DNA from 3 places in the Mesorhizobium sp. BR1-1-15 genome. Region 3 is predicted to be linked to each of the others. Evidence: riboswitches for the same ligand, from Rfam matches in the RefSeq annotation. Region 3 holds a riboswitch; each other region holds the start of a gene.
The links. Region 3 has a riboswitch for cobalamin ahead of bluB (5,6-dimethylbenzimidazole synthase). Riboswitches for the same ligand answer to the same signal wherever they lie in the genome.
Positions count from the first base shown of each region.

Region 1: another riboswitch for cobalamin. It lies ahead of LB541_RS21075 (ABC transporter ATP-binding protein); the one in region 3 lies ahead of bluB (5,6-dimethylbenzimidazole synthase).
Region 2: another riboswitch for cobalamin. It lies ahead of LB541_RS24555 (DUF1636 family protein); the one in region 3 lies ahead of bluB (5,6-dimethylbenzimidazole synthase).

Region 1 is NZ_JAIUIF010000013.1:61,992-69,004, reverse strand. It holds gene LB541_RS21080 (ABC transporter substrate-binding protein) at 1-837, opposite strand, end outside; gene LB541_RS21075 (ABC transporter ATP-binding protein) at 883-1,671, opposite strand; cobalamin riboswitch at 1,928-2,137, opposite strand; gene LB541_RS21070 (LacI family DNA-binding transcriptional regulator) at 2,200-3,225, opposite strand; gene LB541_RS21065 (Gfo/Idh/MocA family protein) at 3,407-4,438, shown strand; gene LB541_RS21060 (sugar phosphate isomerase/epimerase family protein) at 4,441-5,346, shown strand; gene LB541_RS21055 (substrate-binding domain-containing protein) at 5,432-6,439, shown strand; gene LB541_RS21050 (ATP-binding cassette domain-containing protein) at 6,525-7,013, shown strand, end outside.
Region 2 is NZ_JAIUIF010000018.1:58,228-65,240, forward strand. It holds gene LB541_RS24545 (cobaltochelatase subunit CobN) at 1-2,775, opposite strand, end outside; gene cobW (cobalamin biosynthesis protein CobW) at 2,792-3,844, opposite strand; gene LB541_RS24555 (DUF1636 family protein) at 3,847-4,293, opposite strand; cobalamin riboswitch at 4,331-4,535, opposite strand; gene LB541_RS24560 (winged helix-turn-helix domain-containing protein) at 4,565-5,764, opposite strand; gene LB541_RS24565 (NADH-quinone oxidoreductase subunit A) at 6,098-6,463, shown strand; gene LB541_RS24570 (NuoB/complex I 20 kDa subunit family protein) at 6,454-7,013, shown strand, end outside.
Region 3 is NZ_JAIUIF010000001.1:336,399-343,411, reverse strand. It holds gene aroC (chorismate synthase) at 1-942, shown strand, start outside; gene ribB (3,4-dihydroxy-2-butanone-4-phosphate synthase) at 1,060-2,160, shown strand; gene LB541_RS01645 (MFS transporter) at 2,211-3,434, opposite strand; gene LB541_RS01640 (TetR/AcrR family transcriptional regulator) at 3,555-4,160, shown strand; gene bluB (5,6-dimethylbenzimidazole synthase) at 4,206-4,958, opposite strand; cobalamin riboswitch at 5,007-5,187, opposite strand; gene LB541_RS01630 (histone deacetylase family protein) at 5,309-6,235, shown strand; gene LB541_RS01625 (exodeoxyribonuclease VII small subunit) at 6,239-6,490, shown strand; gene LB541_RS01620 (DUF2277 domain-containing protein) at 6,589-6,855, shown strand; gene LB541_RS01615 (pirin family protein) at 6,896-7,013, shown strand, end outside.

The DNA of each region.
Region 1 (7,013 bases), on a different contig from region 3:
CGCGTCCGTCTCCTTCATTGCCGGATGCGCTTTCAGGAAATCGAGCAGCTTCCGGTAGCCGCCGCCATCCTGATAGTCGAGCAGGATGAGGAATTGCGGATTGCGCGAGGCCACCGTCTCCCAATCCGTGTTGCCCCAGCTGGTGTCCATGTCGGCCATGATGTTGTCGCCGCCGGCCGCGGAAATCATGGCGTTGGGAATGGCGAACTTGCCTGATGTGAACGGCTTGTCCTCGCCGGAATCATAGAGGAAGACGCGCGTTCCCCTGCGGTCGCCGACCTTGGCCGTGATTTCGGCGAGCTGCGCCTTCCAGCCGGAGACGAGCTTATCCGCTTCGGCCTCCTTGCCGAAGATCTTGCCCAGCTTCTCGACATCGCCATAGAGCAGGTCCATCGAAGCGGCAGGCCGGTTCTTGTCGAGATGGACGCAGCTTTCCGTCAGCACCAGGGTCTTGATGCCGTGTGGCGCCAGCGTATCGGGCGTCACCTCGCCGCCCGGCTTCATGCCGTAATACCAGCCGGCGAAGAAGAAGTCGGGCTCGACAGCGACCAGGTTTTCCAGCGTCGGATATTTGGGCGCCAGTTCGGGGATCGAGCTCTGTTCGGCCTTGAATTCGGGAGTGACCTTGTACCATCCAGTGATGCCGGTCAGGCCGACGATCGACGGCTGCAGCTTCAGTGCGAAGGCCATCTCGGCCATGTTGAGATCGTGAATGACGGCGCGCTTTGGAGGCGCGTCGAAGGTCAGCGGCTTGCCGCAGCTGTCGACCGTCACCGGAAAGGCGAAGGCCGTAGAGCCGAGCAGGGAGAAGGCAAGAGACACGGCAAGGCGTTTCACGGATGTTGCTCCTTGTTGAACAGGATCTGCCGGAAATGGCTTCGATCACGAAGATGGCGCGGCACGGTTCGGAACCTCGAACACCGTCAGCTCGCGGTCCTCCGTCGGGTGGCGCAACCTAAAGACGTCGATACCGAAGATCTCGCGGATCAGCTGCTGGGTGAGTGCTTCGCGTGGCGGCGCCAGCACATGCAACCGGCCATGGCTCATCACCGCGACCCTGGTGGCGAAAGGCGTCACCAGCGCCAGATCGTGCAGCACCGCGATCACGGTCATGCCGAGGCCTGCAACCAGTTCGAGCAACTCGCTGCGCGCCCGCGGGTCGAGATGGTTGGTCGGCTCGTCGAGGAACAGGATCTTCGGCTCCTGTGCGATGGCGCGGGCAAGCTGGGCGCGCTGGCGCTCGCCGCCCGACAGCGAGCCGATGGTGCGGCCAAGCAGCGGCAACAGCCCGGTCCGGCGCAGCGCCTCGACGACAATGTCGCGTTCCTCGCTCCTGTGCCTGCGGCCGGTATGCGGAACCCGGCCGAGCTCGACATAATCGATCACCGCCAGCCGTGGATCCGGTTGATCGGTCTGGCCGACGACGGCGATGTGCAGCGCCCGCTCGGCGGTCGAAATCCTGTCCAGCAGGCGCCCGGTGAGCTTCACTTCTCCCGAACTCGGCCGCAGCATGCCCGACAGCATGCGCAGCAATGTCGTCTTGCCGGCGCCGTTGGGACCGATGATGGCGAGACGGTCGCCCGCCGCCACCGAAAGGCTGACCGGATGCACCAGATGCAGGCCATCCGCCGCCGCGGCCAGGTCGCGGGCCTCGAGAAGCGGCGCGGTCATGGGCAATTCCTTGCAGGGCCTGCCGGAATACGGGCCAGCGTCTTGCTTGCCAATCCTGCCGGACGCTGGCCTGAATTCACCTCGGTGGCGATATCGCGGCAAAGCGTGCACACGATGATGCGATGCATGGGAATGCAGTGAATGCGATCGATGGAGCCGTCCAACTTCCGTCACTTTCAAAAATGGCGACGGAAGGAAGCTGGCTTGAACCGGTCGACAAGACCGAACCCCGCGTCTCCTCCCGGCACACCCCGTCCGGTCAACCCATGCAGATGGCAGGTCTCCTGGCTCGCGGGTCGTTGCGCCATCCTGCCTTCCCAGCCTTGCCGGCCAGTGGCTTCTCGGATTTTGCTCGCCGCTTACAGTTGCGGGGGCAGCCATGGCTTCGACCCGAAAATCGGGCCTCACCATGTTCCCTTTTCACCCCTCGCCTTGCGGCGCGGGGACCATCACGAGTCGCAGCCTAGGATGCAGGCAGCGTCGAGGCAAGGTCGATGCATGTTCTGTTATAACGATACAAACGTGTGGTCAATCACTATCGCGCGCCACCAGTTCCAGCGGCCAGACCTCGCGAATGATCTCTGGCCCTTTCGCGCCGGCGAAAGCCGGGAGCGAGGCGAGCAGGATTTCGCCGAGCCGCCGCCCCATCGGGTCAAGGCTCGGACGAAAGCCGGTCAGCGCCGGCGAGAAATAACGGCAGAGCGGCGTGTCGACGATGACGATCACCGCGACATCCTGCCCGGGCTTGATCCCCATTTCGGCGAGCGCTTTGCAGCCGCCGAGCGCCATCGAGTCGTTGTTGAAGATAATCGCGGTCGGCGGATCCTTCGACCGCATGACTTGCGGTGTCACCGCGTAGCCACCGGCTTCGTTGATAAAACCGTCCACAATCAGGCCGGGATCGACTTCGATGCCGTGCCGCCGCAGCGCCTTGCAATAACCCTCCAGAAACAGATAACCGAAATTCAGGTCAAGCGACGGCCGGATGGCGGCGATGCGGCGGTGGCCACGCGCAACCAGCCGGTCGACCGCATCGGCGCCCGCCTTCTCGAAATCCAGATCCAGAGAGGGATAGCTGTCGTCGCCGGACCGGCTTCGGCCGAGCGTCGCGAAGGGAAAGCCGGCCTTGCTCAGATAGTCGATGCGATCGTCCTCGCGCCGCGTCCAGGCCAGTACGACGGCATCGGCACGACGCGTCTCGACGACGCGGCGCAGCCGCTCCTGTTGATAATCCGCCGGCGCGCCCATGACGATGATCAGGTCCAGCCCGCACTCGGCCAATGTCGCTTGCAGTCCGGTGAGGAACGGAATGAAGAACGGCTCGCCATACTGCTGGTCGCCCGGATGCGGCTGCAGCATGAAAGCCACGGCATGGGTGGTGCCGCGGCGTAGGTTCCTGCCCGAGTGGTTCGGTGAATAATTGAGCTTCCGGGCCGCCTCGAGCACGCGCTGGCGTGTCTCGGCGTTCACGTCGGCGCGCCCGTTAAGCGCGCGCGAGACTGTACCGATCGAAATGTTCAGGTGCCGCGCAAGATCGTGAATGCTGGACGCCAAGACCTCCCCCTCCTGCTTCTGGCTAGCACCAGCCGGTCGTGCGGCCAAGGCGTTTCAGAGCCGACGGTACAAATCCGATTGACAATATATGCCATCGGGTGTGTCATCGTAAACGTTTACGGAAGTCATTTACGGACTGCCGTGGGTGCCAGCCAGGAGGGGTTGGCCGGAGGAGCGCTGGATGATGCACGTCGTCCTGGTCGGGTGCGGAGCCATGAGCAAAACCTGGCTCGAGGCCATCAGCCAATCCCCTGCCGTCAAGATCGTCGGTCTCGTCGACCTCGACGCCGACAGGGCGCGCCAGCGGGCACGCGAATACGACCTCGCCGGGGTCGCGATCGGGACCGATCTCGACGTCGTTCTCTCCCAGACCAGACCCGATGCGGTGTTCGACGTGGTCGTGCCTGCCGCCCGTCGCGCCGTGGCGAATTCGGCCTTTGCCCATGGCTGTCATCTGTTGACGGAAAAGCCGCTGGCCGACAGCCCGGACAATGCGCGCGCCATCATCGACGATGCGCGGCGCGCGCGACGCGTCCATGCCGTGGTGCAGAACCGCCGCTACGTCGCCAACGTCCGGCGCATCCGGCGCTTCCTCGGCTCCGGCGCCATCGGCGCTGCGACCAGCATCCATGCCGATTTTTTCATTGCGCCGCATTTCGGCGGTTTCCGCGAAGGCATGCGCCATGTGCTGCTGCTCGACATGGCGATCCATACATTCGACGCCGCCCGCTACATGGTCGATGGCGAGCCGACCGAAGTGTATTGCCGGGAATGGGAGCCGTCCAATTCCTGGTACCGGCAGGGATCGTCGGCAAGCGCCACCTTCGAGCTCGGCCAGGGCAAGATGTTCACTTACCGCGGCAGCTGGTGCGCCGACGGTTTTCGCACCAGTTGGGAAGGCAGCTGGCGCATCGTCGGCGAACGCGGCAGCCTGACCTGGGATGGGCATGACGAGTTGAAGGCCGAAGCCGTGCTGCCGGAACGCGAAGGCCTGCTCGACAAGGTCGTGCCGGTAGCGGTGCCGCCGCTCGACCCTGCCGACCGCATCGGCGGGCATCTCGGCGTCATGGAAGATTTCGTCCGCGCCGTGGAAACCGGCACCGAGCCGGAGACGCGCGGCGCCGACAATATCAAGAGCCTGGCCATGGTTTTCGCGGCCATCGAAAGCGCCGAGACCGGGCGCCGGATCGAAATCCCCAGGCAGGAAGGATGACCATGGCGGACCCGCTTCTCGACATCAGGATCGGCACCATGGTGCGGGCCAATCTCGAAGATCCGGCCGCCTATATCAGGCAGATCCTGCCGCTCGGTTTCGAGAGCGTCCAGCCCTTCTTCTGGCAGACGCTGGGCGGCAAGGACCTGGGGCGGCTCGCCGGCGAGATCCGCGACGCGATCGGCGATGCCGATGTCAGCGTCAGCTCGATCGGCGTGTTCGGCAATCCACTCGAGAGCGGCGACACCGACCGCGGCGTGCTCAAGGCCTGGGAAACGGCGATCGACAGCGCGCATCTGTTCGGCACCAATCTGGTCAGCGGTTTTACCGGCCGCATCCGCGGCAAGCCGCTGACCGACAGCCTGCCGCGCTACCGCGAAGTCTGGGGCGAATTGGCCAAACGCGCGGCCGACAAGGGCGTGCGCATCGCCTTCGAGAATTGCGCCATGGATGGCAACTGGGCCGCCGGCGACTGGAACATCGCCCATAATCCGGACGCCTGGGAACTGATGTTCAACGAATTGCCGGATGAGAATCTGGGTCTGGAATGGGAGCCCTGCCATCAGTTGGTCTATCTGATCGACCCGATCCCGCAGATCCGCAAATGGGCGCATCGCATCTTCCATGTCCACGGCAAGGACGCGACGGTGCGCTGGGATGTCATACGCGAGCACGGCGTCTTCGGCCGCCTGCCCTTCGTGCAGATGCGCACGCCCGGCTTCGGCGACAGCGACTGGACGCGGGTGATCAGCGAATTGCGGCTGGCCGGATACAAGGGCGCCATCGACATCGAAGGTTGGCACGACCCGGTCTATCGCGACGATCTTGAAATGACAGGCCAGGTCCGCGCGCTGGAATACCTCCAGCAATGCAGGGGAGGCCTGAGCTACCTGCCGAACCCGACGTGAGGATTGGCCGGCGGGAGGAGCCGGACGGGATTGCCGAAGCAGATGTCGAAACCCTCGCTCGCGAGGACAAAAGGGAGGAACGTGCATGAGCATCGCCAAGAGAACGACACTTCTGCGCACGACCGTGGTGGCGACCGCCACGGCGCTCGCCGCCGCCATCTCCACCTTGCCGGCACAGGCGCTCGACGCGCAATGGTGCAAGGACGTCCACATCCGTTTCTTCGTCGGCGGCGCCGAGGGCGACGCTTTCGGCACCATTGTCTACAATGGCGCCAAGCAGGCTGCGGCCGATCTCGGACCGAAAGTGGATTACATCTTCTCAGGCTGGGACATCGAAAAAATGGTCCAGCAGCTGCGCGAGGCGGTCGCCGTCAAGCCCAACGGTATTGCCATGATGGGCCACCCCGGCGACGCCGCCATCATGCCGCTGGCCGAACAAGCGCATAAGGACGGCATCAAGATGATGTACCAGAACGTGCCGGTGCCGACGGTGGTGACGGCCTTCGGCGGCGGCTATGTCGGCGCGCAGCAGGAACAGCAGGGCCGCGCGCTCGGCGCGGAAGCCTTCAAGCTGGCCAAGCTCAAGGCCGGTGACAAGGCAATCATGATCGGCCCGTTCGAGAATGAGAGCCGCGGCGCCCGCGAGCGAGGAACCGTCTCCGCCTTGAAAGAGGCCGGCATCGATGTCGTTCAAATCAATTCCGCAACCGAATGGGCGGCCGATCCGAATCTGGCGATCCCGGTGATCACCGCCGCCTTGCTCAACAACCCCGGCGTAAAGGCCGTCGGCTACCCCGGCGGACAGATGCTCGGCAACGTCCAGACCTATATGACGGCGGCGGGCCGGAAGCCGGGCGACATCTTCAATTTCGGCTTCGACACCAGCCCGCAGATCGTCGAGGCCTTCAAGGGCGGCTGGGTGCAGCTGACCGCCGATCAGCAGCCGTTCATGCAGGGCTATCTGCCGATCCTCAGCCTCTGCCAGCAAGTGGTGCTGGGGCTGGCACCGATGAATGTCGATACCGGCGCCGGCTTCGTCACGCCTGAGAATTACAAGATCGTCGCCGAACTGGCCAAGCAGGCACTGCGCTGACCTCCCAAGCCGCCGGCCGGGGGCTCAGGCCCGGCCGGCGGGACCGCCGGCGAGGCCCGGCATGCGACAAGCAAGCGAGGACCCGATGGCCGAACGCATCATCGAACTGCGCGACATCACGAAATCCTACGGCCAGGTTTACGCGCTTGGCGGGGTCAATCTCAGCGTCGACCGCGGCGAGGTGGTCGGACTGATCGGCGACAATGGCGCCGGCAAGTCGACGCTGATCAAGATCCTCGCCGGCGCGGTCAAGCCGACCAACGGCGAGATCCTCGTTCGCGGCAAGCCGGTCACCGGCTGGAACGCGGCACGCTCGCGCGACGCCGGCATCGAGACCGTGTTCCAGGACCGGGCGCTGGCCGTGCAGCAGACCATCGTGCGCAATATCTTCATGGGACGCGAACTCACCGGCTTCCTCGGCTGGCTGAAGGTCGGCACCGAAATCAGGGAGGCGAGCCGGCTTATGCGCGAGATCGGCTTCACTTCGAAAGTGTTCACGCCGCAGTCCGTCGTCGGCCAGCTTTCCGGCGGCGAGCGCCAGGGCGTGGCGATCGCGCGCGCCATCTACAAGCAG
Region 2 (7,013 bases), on a different contig from region 3:
CTGCGCGATCTCCTCGCCGCCGGTGCGCAAAGACGCCGAACCCCAGAGGTCGATGATCAGCGAGCGCGGCCAGTCGCCATGCGATTGCATATAGGCGCGCACCACTTCCTCGGCGGCAGCCTTGCCGATGTCGTAAGCCGTCGGCGTCGGCATGGCGCGCGGGTCCGACGTGAACAGGTTGCGGCCGGTGGGCAGAACGTCGGAACGCCCGCGCGCGGGCGCGCCGGCCGGGCCCGCGGTGACATGACGACCGTCGAGCGCGGCAAGAAGGGCGGCCTTTTCGGCCTCGGCGCTTTGCCGGCGCATAAGGTCGGGCTCTTCGTCGGGCGCGCGGCCGTAGACATGCAGCCCATCCTTGATAGCGAAATCCTTCAGGTCGCAGAGCCAGGCATCGATGCGGCGCAGGGCCTCGTCCGGCGCGTCGGTGCGGGCAACGCCGGCCTCCGCGGCGAGGCCCGTCGTCTGCGCGGTTTCGACGATCAGACTGGCCAGACGGTCGCGGCGGCGGCGGTCGAGACCGTCAGCCTGGGCGTATTCGTCGACCAGCCGTTCGAGCCTGTGCTGGTTCTTGTCCAATCCGGCGCCGGTGAGCGGCGGCGGCAGATGGCCGAGCGTGACGGCGGCGATCCGCCGCTTCGCCTGCGCCGCCTCGCCGGGATTGGAGACGATAAAGGGATAGATGACGGGCAGGGGACCGGTGACGATCTCGGGGAAGCAGCTTTGCGAAAGCGCAACCGTCTTGCCCGGCAGCCATTCCAGCGTGCCATGCGCGCCAACATGGATGAGCGCATGGACGCCGAGCAATTTGCGCAGCCACAGGCCGAAGGCGAGCAATGCATGGCGCGGCGGCAGCGTCGGGTCGTGATAGTCGGCGCGGCGGTCGGCCGAGCGGCCGCGGTCTGGAGCCAGCGCCACGGTGATGTTGCCGAAGGTCGCGGCGCGGAAGGGGAATTTGGCGGCGGGCAGCGCTTGAACACCCCCATCTGTCCTGCCGGAGATCTCCCCCGCAAGGGGGGAGATTGGCAGTTTCGACGCTGGAGCTACTCTTGCAACGTTGGAGATTGGCGAAGACAGAGATGACGGCGTACTCTTCCCCCTTGCGGGGGAGATGTCCGGCAGGACAGAGGGGGGTGCCTCGCGCAAACCTGTCTCGCCTTCGGCTTTGCCCCAAGCTGCTTCTACGGCAGCAATTGCTGCGCCCGGCAATTCCGTTAAGAAGGCAAGGTACTCATCCAACTCCAACCCAGCCTTGCCGCGCTCCAGCGCATCCACCAACGCACGCGACGTTTGGGGAATTCCCTCAACCGCATAGCCCTGTTCCTTGAGGTCGTGCAGCATCGCCAGCACGCTGGACGGCACGTCCAACCCGACCGCATAGCCGGTGCGGCCGGGAGCGCTTGGGTAATCGGGGATCAGAATGGCGAGCTTGCGCTCGGCGCGCGGCGTTTCCCGAAGCCTGATGAAGGCCGCGACCCGGTCCGCCACCTGTTCGACGCGATCGGGCTCCGGCCGGTTGGCAAAGGCGCGGTGGCCGAGCGCCGGGTCGGTCTCGCTTTCGCCCTTGAACGAAACGGCGCCGGCGAGGATGCGGCCGTCCAGTTCGGGCAGAACGACATGCATGGCGAGGTCGGCGGGCGCCAGCCCGCGCTGGTTCTTCTCCCATACGTCGCGGCGGGTGGTGGCGACGATGACCTGGAAGACGGGAACGCCGGCGCGGTCGAACAGGGTTTCGACGCCGGGTTCGGCGCCGGACGCGAAAGCGGTCGCGGTGATGATGGCGGCGGGCTTGAGCTGGGCAATCGCGGTTTCAACAAAAGCCAGAGATTCCGGGTCTTTCAGGCTGGAGACGAAGATGGGGACGGGGAGCATGTCGCGCTGCCGTAGCGCCTCGAAAAGCGCGTCGATCGGCGCGACATCGGCGGCGAGCAGCATCGAGCGGTAGAAGAGGATGGGAATCACGGGTGGGTTGACGTTGCCGGCGTCGAGTTCCGTCACACCCCCCTCTGTCCTACCGGACATCTCCCCCGCAAGGGGGGAGATTGCTCTTTCATCGACGATTTCGCCTATCGCGGATGGTCGAGATAAATCCCTGTCCAAGGGGACAGAAGAGGAGCCGGCCTTGATGACAGCCGATCTCCCCCCTTGCGGAGGAGATGTCCTGCCGGACAGAGGGGGGTGTGAAGGATCGTCAACATTCGATAAGTACGGCTTCTCCACGACTCCGCGCCCCGGCTCATAAAACCCGGCTTTCGGCACGCTTACCGGCTCGGCAATCTCGCCATCAGACCCCGCCAACCGCGCCAGCCTGCGCACCAGCGCGCTCATATTGGCCGGGCCGCCCTGGCGGAAATAATTGAGCAGCCCGTCCAGTTCCTCGCGCGGCAGCGTCGAGGCTTCGATCAGCCTGATATCCTCGTCGTGGCTTTCACCGGGAAGTAGTGCCAGCTTTATGCCGCGCTCACGGGCAACCACGGCCAACTGGTCGCAGCCGTAGCGCCACCACTCGTAACCGCCGAGAATACGCACCAGAATGACTTTGGCGTGACGGGCGACGCTGTCGATCCAGAGGTCGACGGACATGGGGTGGCGCAGGTCGCGCAGCGCGGCCAGCCGCATCGTGGGCAGCCGATCGGCGTCGCCTTTCCAGGCCGCTGCCAGTCCGGCCAGGTCGCTGTCCGTGAAGGACAGCGCCACCATTTCCGCCGGCGTCTGCCGCAGATCGACCGGCTCGGCGAGATCGTCGAGCGAGGCGGATGTGGTGGTGAGGATGTGCATCGCGGTCGGTGTTGCCTCAGCCGGCGAGGATATGCTCGATCGCCGGGCGGTTCAGCCCCTTGAGGCCGATGACGACCAGGCGCGAGCGGCGGTCGTCGTCAGCCGTCCAGGCGCGGTCATAATAATGATTGACGCGCGGACCGACCGCCTGCAGCAACAGCCGCATCGGCTTGCCGCCGACCTCGACGAAGCCTTTCACCCGCAGCACGTTCTCCTGTTCGGCGGCGGTCGCGACGCGCTTTGCCAGGTCGTCCGGGTTGGCGATCGAGGGGATGTCGACGATGAACGTATCGAAGTCGTCGTGCTCGTGGTCGAAGGCGCCGTCATGATGGGACTTGCGGTTCTCGATGTCGTCCTCGACGGCGAGGCCTAGCCCGAGCAGCACGGACGGATCGACCTTGCCATGAGCCGTCGGCACGACCTTCACGGCGCGGGCGGAGTGTTCGCCAATGATGGCGTTGGCGCGAGCCGAACCTGCGGCATCCATCAGGTCGCTCTTCGACAGGATGATGAGGTCGGCGCAGGCGATCTGGTCCTCGAACACCTCCTCGACGGGGTCGTCGTGGTCCAGTGTCTGGTCCTGCGCGCGTTGCGCCTGCAGGGCGTCCATGTCGTTGGCGACGCGCCCCTCGGCCAATGCCGGACCGTCGACCACGGCGATTACGCCGTCGACTGTCACCCGGCTCTTCACTGTCGGCCACTGGAAGGCCTGGACCAGCGGCTTGGGCAGAGCCAAGCCTGAGGTCTCGATCAGGATGTGGTCGACCTTCGGCGTCAGCGACAGGATCTGGTCGAGCGCCGGGACGAAATCGTCGGCGACGGTGCAGCAGATGCAGCCATTGGCCAGTTCGACGATGTTTTCCTCCGGGCAGGTGTCGATGCCGCAGCCCTTGAGGATCTCGCCGTCGATTCCGATGTCGCCGAATTCGTTGACGATGATGGCGATCCGCTTGCCGCCCGCGTTCTCCAGGAGATGGCGGACCAGCGTGGTCTTGCCGGCACCCAGGAAGCCGGTGACCACGGTACAGGGGACGCGGGAGAGAGTGGCGGCGGAAACTGCGGCGGTCATGATCAGTCCTTCAGCATGTCGAGGGGAGGAATGCGGGCGACGAGGCCGCGCTTGAGGGAATCCGGGCGACCACGCCACGGAATGAGGCCGTTGGTCGAAGCGGCGAAGAGTTTCGCGCCGGTGACGAGATCGGCGCCGCTGGCGATGTTCAGGTCGCCGAAGACATAACTCCAGCAGCCGTCGCGAAGAATCGCCGCACTGAGACGGCGCTTGCAGTTGCCGAGGCATTCGACGGTGCGGACACGGACATTGTCGGCCGTTGCGGCTTGGCGCGTATCTTGAGCCAAAACTTCGCCGGCGCGGGGATGGGCATCGGAACCGGTCTCGTCGCGGCAGGAAGCGCAGATGATAACAGTGACGCCGGCCAAGGCGTCGCTATCGCCAGACAAGTCGCTATCGCCAGACAAAATGTCCGCTGTTTCAGCCGGGAAACTGCTGTCGCGTTCCAAATCGGGCTCCTTGCCCGGAAAACCCGCCGGGCGATCGGATTCTTATGTCTCAGACGGCAGGTCTCCTGGCTCGCGGGTCATCGCCTTCGTGCCGCCTTCCCGGGACCGTCCCAGTGGTTTTCGGCCTTGGCTCGTCGCTTACAGTTGCGGGGACAGCCGCGGATTTGAAATCGAGATTTCGCACCGCATTCCCTCTTGGCTCCTCCCTTTGCCGAGAGGAGACCGTCTGGAATGGATTTAGGCTCTTGCAGGCGGCGGTGTCAACGCGCGTCTACGACACGGCAATGTCGGCGAGCGGCTGCCCAAGGTCGCCGGCGGGCGTAACCTCGATCCGTTCGAGGCCGAGCCAGCCCTGCATCTGCGTCAATTCCTGGAAGAGTTGCGCGGCGGTTTCAGGCGGCGCGCTGGGCTCGGCATAGGCCGCGTGGACGCGTAGCACGCTGGCCGGCCGGTCGGCCTTGAGGTCGACGCGCGCCACGATCCTGTCGCCGAGCAGGAACGGCAGGACGTAATAGCCGTATTGCCGTTTTTCGGCAGGGGTGTAGATTTCTATGCGGTAGTGGAAATCGAACAGCCGCTCCGTGCGCGAGCGCTCGAAAACGACCGGATCGAACGGCGCCAGCAAGGCGCGGGCCTCGATTTTTCGTGGAATACGGGCCTCCTTATGGAGGTAAGCCGGTTTGTCCCAGCCCTCGACACGCACCGGCACCAGCTCGCCTGTTTCAACCAGCTCCTCCAGCCGGCCCTTCATGTCGGCCGGCGACAGGCGGAAATAGTCGCGCAGGTCGCTTGCTGTCGCGACGCCATGAGCGCGGGCGGATATCCGCAGCAATTCCCGATGCGCGTCCTCGGCAGACGGCACCGGCAGATCGAGGATCGCCCGCGGCAGTACGCGCTCGGGCAAATCATAGAAGCGTTCGAAGCCACGGCGGTGCGCGGTGGTGATGCGTCCTGCCCAGAACAGCCATTCGAAGGCATGCTTGGCGTGGCTCCAGCCCCACCAGCCGCCGGATCCTTTCTGGCCTTCGAGCGCGGAAGCGGCGATCGGGCCGCGCTCCGCGACCTCGCGGTAGATCTCTTCTATATAGGCGGCGTGCTCACGGCCCCATTTGGCCAGGCCCAGATACATTTCATCGCCACGCTCGGCGCGCTGCATGCGCCAACGCATCAACGGATAGGTCTCGACCGGCAGGAAGGAAGCCTCGTGCGCCCAGTATTCGAAAACCGTGCGCTTGCGCGTGACGGCGGCGTTGTCGAGCAAGGCGAACGGGTAGGGACCAAGGCGCGAATAGAGCGGCATGTAATGAGCGCGCACCACCGCGCTGACGGAATCGATCTGCAGCAGGCCGGTACGCGAGAGCACGCGGGCGAAGTGGCGTCGGTCGGGCGTGCCGGCGGGGCGGGGATCAGTGAACCCTTGGGCGGCGAGCGCGATACGCCGGGCCGTGGCAAGCGAGATCTTTTCCTTCATTCGGATGCGACTCTGATGGCTTGTTGAGCGTCGTTCGGACAGTTGATTCCGGCCATGCTAGCAGGGTTTTGGCGGCAACTCTGTCAGGAGAGAAAAGTGGAGTAAAAAGCGAAGGAAATCAAACAGGAGCGGATCGGACCAGTTTCTTCCCTTATGCCGTCCAGGCCAGTGTTTTGAACAAGGTTTGACTTGCTTCGCCGGAAGCGCTGCGCTAACCCTCGCCGCGTTGCAGCAAAGGCCCCTTAAAACGGTTCAGCGGTTAAACTGTCACGCTTCCGCAATAGGGTCTGGTGCTGTAATCAAAATGGATTGGCGCCAACGGAAAGCCGCAGCATGAACGCACTTCTCAGTTCGTACCTGCCCATCGTCCTGTTTATCGCAGTGGCGGCGGCTGTCGGCGTCGCGCTTATCGTGGCGCCGTTCCTGGTGGCCTATCGCAATCCCGACCCGGAAAAGCTTTCCGCCTACGAATGCGGGTTCAACTCGTTCGATGACGCCCGTATGAAGTTCGACATCCGCTTCTACCTGGTGTCGATCCTGTTCATCATCTTCGACCTGGAAGTGGCCTTCCTGTTTCCGTGGGCGGTGTCGTTCTCGAAAATCGGCATGCTCGGTTTCTGGTCGATGATGGTGTTTTTGGCGGTGCTGACCATCGGCTTTGCCTATGAATGGAAAAAAGGAGCGCTCGAATGGGATTGAGCGACAGTTCCGGCACGCTCGTCGCGCCGAAGCCCAAGGGTCTGATCGATCCCAATACCGGCAGGCCGGTTGGGTCCGATGATCCGTTCTTCCTCGAAATCAACAATGAACTCGCCGACAAGGGCTTTCTCGTCACCTCGACCGAGGCGCTGATCACCTGGGCGCGCAGCGGCTCGCTGATGTTCATGACCTTCGGCCTCGCCTGCTGCGCCGTCGAGATGATCCACACCTCGATGCCGCGCTACGATTCGGAGCGGTTCGGTGTTGCTCCTCGCGCGTCTCCGCGCCAGTCCGACATCATGATCGTTGCCGGCACGCTGACCAACAAGATGGCCCCGGCGCTGCGCAAGGTCTACGACCAGATGCCGGAGCCGCGCTACGTCATCTCGATGGGCTCCTGCGCCAATGGCGGCGGCTATTACCACTATTCCTATTCGGTGGTGCGCGGCTGCGACCGCATCGTGCCGGTCGACATCTATGTGCCCGGCTGTCCGCCGAGCGCCGAAGCGCTGCTCTATGGCATTCTTCTGCTGCAGAAGAAGATCCGCCG
Region 3 (7,013 bases):
GAGCCTGACGAAGTGAAGGTGCTGTCGGGCTTCATCCTTGACGATGACGGCGAGACGATGATCGCGACAGGTACGCCGATCTCCATGCTGATCGAGAATGTCGACCAGCGCTCGAAGGACTATGGAGAGATCGCCCGCCAGTACAGGCCGGGCCATGCGGACTACACCTATGACGTCAAATACGGCGTGCGCGACTATCGCGGCGGCGGCCGATCCTCGGCGCGCGAGACCGCGGCTCGGGTCGCCGCCGGAGCCCTCGCCCGCAAGGTCGTGCCGGGCATGGTGGTGCGCGGTGCACTGGTATCGATGGGCGAGAAGTCGATCGACCGCGCCAACTGGAACTGGAATTTCATTGGCGACGCGGACAATCCGTTCTTCACGCCGGATCCGGCGTCCGTTCCCGTTTTCACGAGCTATCTCGACGGCATCCGCAAGGCGGGTTCCTCCGTCGGCGCCGTGATCGAGATCGTCGCCGACGGCGTTCCGGCCGGCCTCGGCGCGCCGATCTACGCAAAGCTCGACCAGGATATCGCGTCAGGCCTGATGTCGATCAACGCCGTCAAGGGCGTCGAGATCGGCAACGGCTTCGAGGCCGCCCGCATCACCGGCGAACAGAATGCCGACGAGATGCGTATCGGCAATGACGGCCAGCCGGTGTTCCTGTCCAACAATGCCGGCGGCATCCTTGGCGGCATCTCGACCGGCCAGGCGATCATCGCCCGCTTCGCCGTCAAGCCGACGTCTTCAATCCTGACGCCCCGGAAGTCGATCGACAAGGACGGCAACGACGTCGAAGTGATGACCAAGGGTCGCCATGATCCGTGTGTGGGCATTCGCGCCGTACCGATCGGCGAGGCGATGGTTGCCTGCGCAATCGCCGACCATTATCTGCGGCACCGAGGACAGACAGGCAAGGAAGGCAGTAGGGCAGTAGGGCAGTAGGGCAGTCTGTTAAGCTGCCCGCGAGACGAGCAATTTTTCCTTTCCCTTACTCCCTTACTCCCTTACTCCCTTACTGCCCTATTCCCCTACTCCCTTGCGAGCGAAGCGAGCATTTCCATGTCTTACGACCAGAAAAAGATCGTCGAAGCAATCCGCGCCTTCGAGCGGGGCGAGATCGTCGTCGTCATGGATGATGACGGGCGCGAGAACGAGGGCGACCTGATCGTCGCCGCCGTCCATTGCACGCCGGAAAAGATGGCCTTCATCGTGCGCAACACTTCGGGCATCGTCTGCACGCCGATGCCGCGCGAGGAGGCCAAGCGCCTCAACCTTGCGCCGATGGTCGCCGACAATGATTCGGCGCACACCACCGCCTTCACGGTTAGCGTCGATTTCAAGCACGGCACCACGACTGGCATTTCAGCTGACGACCGCACGCTGACCGTGCGCAATCTCGCCAACGGCAATGTCGGCGCCTCCGATTTCGTCCGCCCCGGCCACATCTTCCCGCTCATCGCGCGCGAAGGCGGCGTGCTTATGCGTTCGGGCCATACCGAGGCGGCCGTCGATCTGTGCAAGCTCGCCGGCCTGCCGCCGATCGGCGTGATCTCGGAACTGGTCAATGATGACGGCACCGTCAAGCGCGGCCCGCAGGTCGCGGCTTTTGCCGAGGAGCACGGCCTCAAGCAGGTCTCGGTCGCCGACCTCATCGCCTATCGGCAACGCAAGGAAACACTGGTCGAACGCGTGGCATGCTCCGAGATCGACACGCTCGGCGGCAAGGCGCAAGTCTTCACCTACACGCTGCCCTGGGATTCCATGCATCATGTCGCCGTCGTCTTCGGCGACATCCGCGATGGGGAAGAGGTGCCTGTGCGTCTGCACTCCGAGGACGTGGTGACCGACGTCTTCGGCACCAGCCACCGGCTGGACGCCATCATGAAGGCGATGGGCGAGCGCAAGCGCGGCGTCATCGTCTATCTGCGCGAGGGCTCGGTCGGTGTCGCCCACCAGGAGCGCAACCGGCCGGCGAGCGGCGACCGGGAGGACCACGAAGAGGCGCGCCGCCGCGAGAATGAATGGCGCGAGATCGGGCTCGGTGCTCAGATCCTGAAGGATCTCGGCATTTCCTCGATCAATTTGATCGCCTCGCGCGAGCGCCACTATGTCGGCCTCGAAGGTTTTGGCATCCACATCGCCAAGACCGAGATTCTCTAGGTTCGACGGCGGCAATAGCGTCCGATCCGCTGAACCGGACGCGTCATGGTTCATTCCGCGGCAGCGACGGCCGCTTCACACCCATCCAACTCGCATTTGTGAGTGGCAAGACTGCGCTGGCCGAGCAGCACCGTGACCAGCGCGATGCCGCCCGCGACCACCGAGACCCAGAACCCGTTCTGGGCGCCGAACGCATCCACCACCGCGCCGGCGGCGAAAGAGCCCAGCGCCATGCCGATGCCGATTCCCGTTGTCACCCAGGTAATGCCCTCGGTCAGCATCGCTTCCGGCACATGCCGTTCGATCAGGCCGAATGCCGTGATGAAAGTCGGCGAGATCGCCACGCCGCTGATGAAGACGGTCAGCGCCAAAATCGGCACGCTGTCGGCGGTGAGCGGCAAAATCGTGCTGACTGCGATGATGGCGACCGCGACGGTCAGCTGGCGCTGTAGCGGCGTCTTGAGGTTGAGCGCGCCGACCACGATGCCCAACACGAACGATCCCAGCGCATAGACGCCGATCACCAGGCTTGCGGCACCGGCTTGGCCGAACTCCTTGGTGATCGCCACCGTGCTCACTTCCGTCGTCGCGAAGGTCGCGCCGATGAAGATTAGGGCGAAGGTGATGATCTGTACCGGCCGCAGGCGGATTGCCGAGCCAGTCGAACCATGGTCCACCGGCCGCACTTTCGGCTCCGTCGATCGCTGCAGGATGAATGCTATCGAGCCCAAAGCGAGAAACAACGTGCTCGCCAGCATGCCTGCTTCCGGAAACAGCGCCGCACTGAGGCCCACCGACAGCGACGCGCCGGCGATATAGACCAGTTCGTCGGCCGCCGATTCGAAGGCGAAGGCGGTGTTCATCTCCGGCCGGCCGCGAAAAAGCTCGGTCCAGCGCGCGCGCACCATTGCCGGCATGCTGGGCATGGCCGCTGCCAGCAGCGCCGACACGAACATTGTCCATACCGGCCAATCCTGGTTGGCCGACGCAATCAGCAGCAGGAATGCCAGCACGGAGATGATGGTGGTGGGCACGACGATCCATGTCTGGCCGAGGCGGTCGACCAGCCTGGAGATCTGCGGCGCCAGGAAAGCGTTGGCCAGCGCGAATGTCGCCGAGACGGCACCCGCCAGCCAGTATTCGCCACGCGTCTGCGACAGCATCGCCACGATGCCGATCGGCGCCATGGCGATCGGCAGGCGCGCCATGAAGCCTGCAGCGGCAAAGCCCTTGGCGCCAGGGGCTCGAAAGATCTCGGAATAGGGGTTCTGCATGATCCGTTCCTCGACAAAAGGCGATTCGGAAATTACATACGATGCGTATGAATACTAAATAGATCATACGTCGCGTATGTCAATTGGCATACGTGACGTATGTAGATAAGGCCAGAAGAGATGCACAAGCCCCGCAGGGAAATGATCGCCGAAACGCGCGCCAAATTGATTGCCGCGGCCCGGCATGCGTTCGGAACGATCGGTTATGCCGAGGCATCGATGGATGATTTCACCGCATCGGCAGGGCTGACGCGCGGTGCGCTCTATCATCATTTCGGGGACAAGAAGGGGCTTTTGCAGGCGGTTATCGCCGAGATAGACGCCGAGATGGCGGCACGGGTGAATGAGGTTGCAGCGAAAGCACCGACCCGCTGGCAAAGCTTCGTCGACGAATGCACGAGCTACATCGAAATGGCGCTGGAGCCGGAAATCCAGCGCATCATGTTTCGGGACGGTCCGGCCGTGCTGGGGGATCCCGCGCAATGGCCGAACGCCAATGCCTGCGTCGCGTCGATGACCGATCACCTGACGACGCTGCAGGGCGACGGGGTGGTTGTCCCGGGCGTAGACCCCGAGACCGCGGCACGGCTGATCAACGGGGCGAGCAGCCAGGCGGCGCAGCGGATCGCCAATTCGAACGACCCGGAAGCGACGTCGAAGACCGTGGTGGCGGCATTCAAGCAACTGCTCGAAGGATTGTTGAGGAAGGATGCCGGAGCCGCCTGACGACGGCAGGCCGCCGGCAGCGCGCTGCGCATGCCGTATCGGCAATCAAATCAAGGGTTTGTCAGACTTTTCGCATGTTGCCGCCTTGAGGCGTGCGATCGTTGATTTGAGCGGAACTTCGCCCTGTCCGCAAAACGTCTCGCTCATGATCAGCTCGGGCAGCGGCAGCCGCCGCCCCCAGCCATGTGTTTCGAGGTCCGGTTTCGGCGCGAACTCCGAGACACGGCCGACACAGAGATAGGCCACCGGCGTCACATGCTCGGGAATCGACAGAAGGCCTTTCAACGCCTGCGCCTCGATAATGCTGACCCAGCCAACGCCGACGCCTTCGGCGCGCGCCGCCAGCCAGAAATTCTGCACCGCGCAGACCGTGCTGTAGAGATCCATCTCGGGATTGTGCCAGCGTCCCAGCGGCGAACCCTGTGAGCGTCGGCGGTCGCAGGTGATACAGATATTGAGCGCGCTTTCGCAGATGCCTTCCAGCTTGAGCTTGCGGTAGAGCGCCCGCCGCTCTTCCTCGATCGCCGGCAATTCCTGCTCGCGCGCCGCGAGGAACAGGTCGCGCACCTGTTCCCGTCGTTCGGTGCCACGAATGACGATGAAATTCCATGGCTGCATGAAGCCGACCGATGGCGCGTGATGGGCGGCAAGCAGCAGCCGCGCCAAGACCTCGTCGTCGACGGCCTCTGATGTAAAATGGCTGCGGACATCGCGCCGCGTGAACATGGCGCGGTAGACCGCATCGCGCGCCATCTGGTCGAATCCGTCACCCACGGGGATGGTCATATTGTCCGGCATCGCTTGTCCCCTTGCGATTGCAATCAACTGCCGTCCGCCTGACCATGCGGATGACGATGCCTGCCAGGCCGGTCTTCTGGCTCGGGATCAACCCGCATCCGGCGCCTTCCCGTCATCGACAGTGGCATTTACCGGCGCGGTCCCCCTTACAGCGTTGGGCACGCCACGGTATCAAACCGTGTTCCCGATTCTCCCGCTCGCGGCGGGCACCAGGCAGTGGCGGGGACTTTACGACGAAGCCCCTGCGCCGCCAATCCCCGCGGCGACGCGAACGGACGCAAGCGCGATTTTCCCCAACCATCAGGCCGCAACGCATGGCCATCGCCGCGCCGGGGCACTAGATAGGGAGCATGGCCACTCGTCTCTACACCCATCCGATCTTCCTCGAGCACATCACGCCACCCGGCCATCCGGAGCGGCCGGACCGCTTGCGCGCCATTGAGCGCGTGCTCGACGACGAGGCTTTTGCCGCGCTCGACCGCCTCGAGGCGCCACAAGGCGATGAGGCCACCATTCTCTACGCGCATCCCGAGGATTTCGTCGAGCGGGTACGCGCCGCCATTCCCGAGACGGGCATCGCCCGCATCGATGCCGACACAACGGCCAGCCCGAAGAGCTGGCAGGCGGCGATCACCGCGATCGGAGCCGCCAACGCCGCCGTCGACGACGTCTTTGCCGGCAGGGCAGACAACGTTTTCGTCGCCGCCCGGCCGCCCGGCCATCATGCCGAGAAAGCGACCGCGATGGGCTTCTGCCTGTTCAACACGGCGGCCATCGCCGCACGTTATGCACAGCGCAAACACGATATCGAACGTGTCGCCATCGTCGACTGGGACGTGCATCACGGCAACGGCACGCAGGATGTTTTCTGGGACGATCCGTCCGTGCTTTATTGCTCGACGCACCAGATGCCGCTCTACCCCGGCACCGGAGCAAAGAACGAAACCGGCGCCGGCAACATCGTCAACGCGCCGCTTGCGCCGCAGACCGGCAGCGAGGCGTTCCGCGATGCCTTCCTGTCGCGCGTGCTGCCCTCGCTCGACAATTTTGCACCCGACCTGATCATTATTTCGGCCGGCTTCGATGCGCATCATCGCGACCCGCTGGCCGAGATCAACCTGACCGAGGATGATTTCGACTGGGCGACCGGCCAACTCATGCAGCGCGCGGCGCGCCACAGCGGCAACCGGCTCGTCAGCCTGCTCGAGGGCGGCTACGATCTGCAAGGATTGGCATTTTCGGTCGCCGCCCATGTCGGGCGACTGATGAAAGGATGAATGATGGCTGGTGAAACCAACGAAGACGTCAAGGCGATGAGCTTCGAACAGGCTCTCGACGCGCTGGAGAAGATCGTCGATGATCTGGAGCGTGGCGATGTGCCGCTCGACCAGTCCATTAGGATCTACGAGCGCGGCGAGGCGCTGAAGGTGCATTGCGACCGGCTGCTGAAGGCGGCCGAGGACAAGGTGGAGAAGATCAGGCTGTCCCGCGACGGCAAGCCGGTCGGGACGGAGCCGCTGGACGCGGATTGAGGCACGCAGCCGTCTCTCTGGTTTTTGACACGATCATGATTGAGGATAGAACGCGTCCCGATTGAAACGGCTCCAGGACAAGAGGAGATACGGAAGCGATGTGCAGAAACATCAAGACCCTGTTCAATTTTGATCCGCCGGCGACCAACGACGAGGTGCGCGATGCAGCCCTTCAATTCGTTCGCAAGCTGAGCGGAACGACGCGGCCTTCGAAGCAGAACCAGCACGCATTCGACCATGCCGTCGAGGCCATCGCGGCGTCGGCGCGCGAGCTTCTCGATTCGCTTGAAACCAACCAGCATCCGCGCAATCGCGAGGAGGTTGCGGCCAAGCTGCGGGCGAAGGCGGCGATCCGCTTTGCCTGATCTGGCCAAAGCAGCCATCGGCCGCTGACAAGGAGAGTTCATGAGCTTCTTTCCCGGGAAGGATCCTGAAGCCGGCGATGCCTTTGCCAGCGACCAGATCGAATTGATGGTCATTCCGAACGCCAAGGACATTGGCGGTTTTCAGGTTCGCCGCGCCT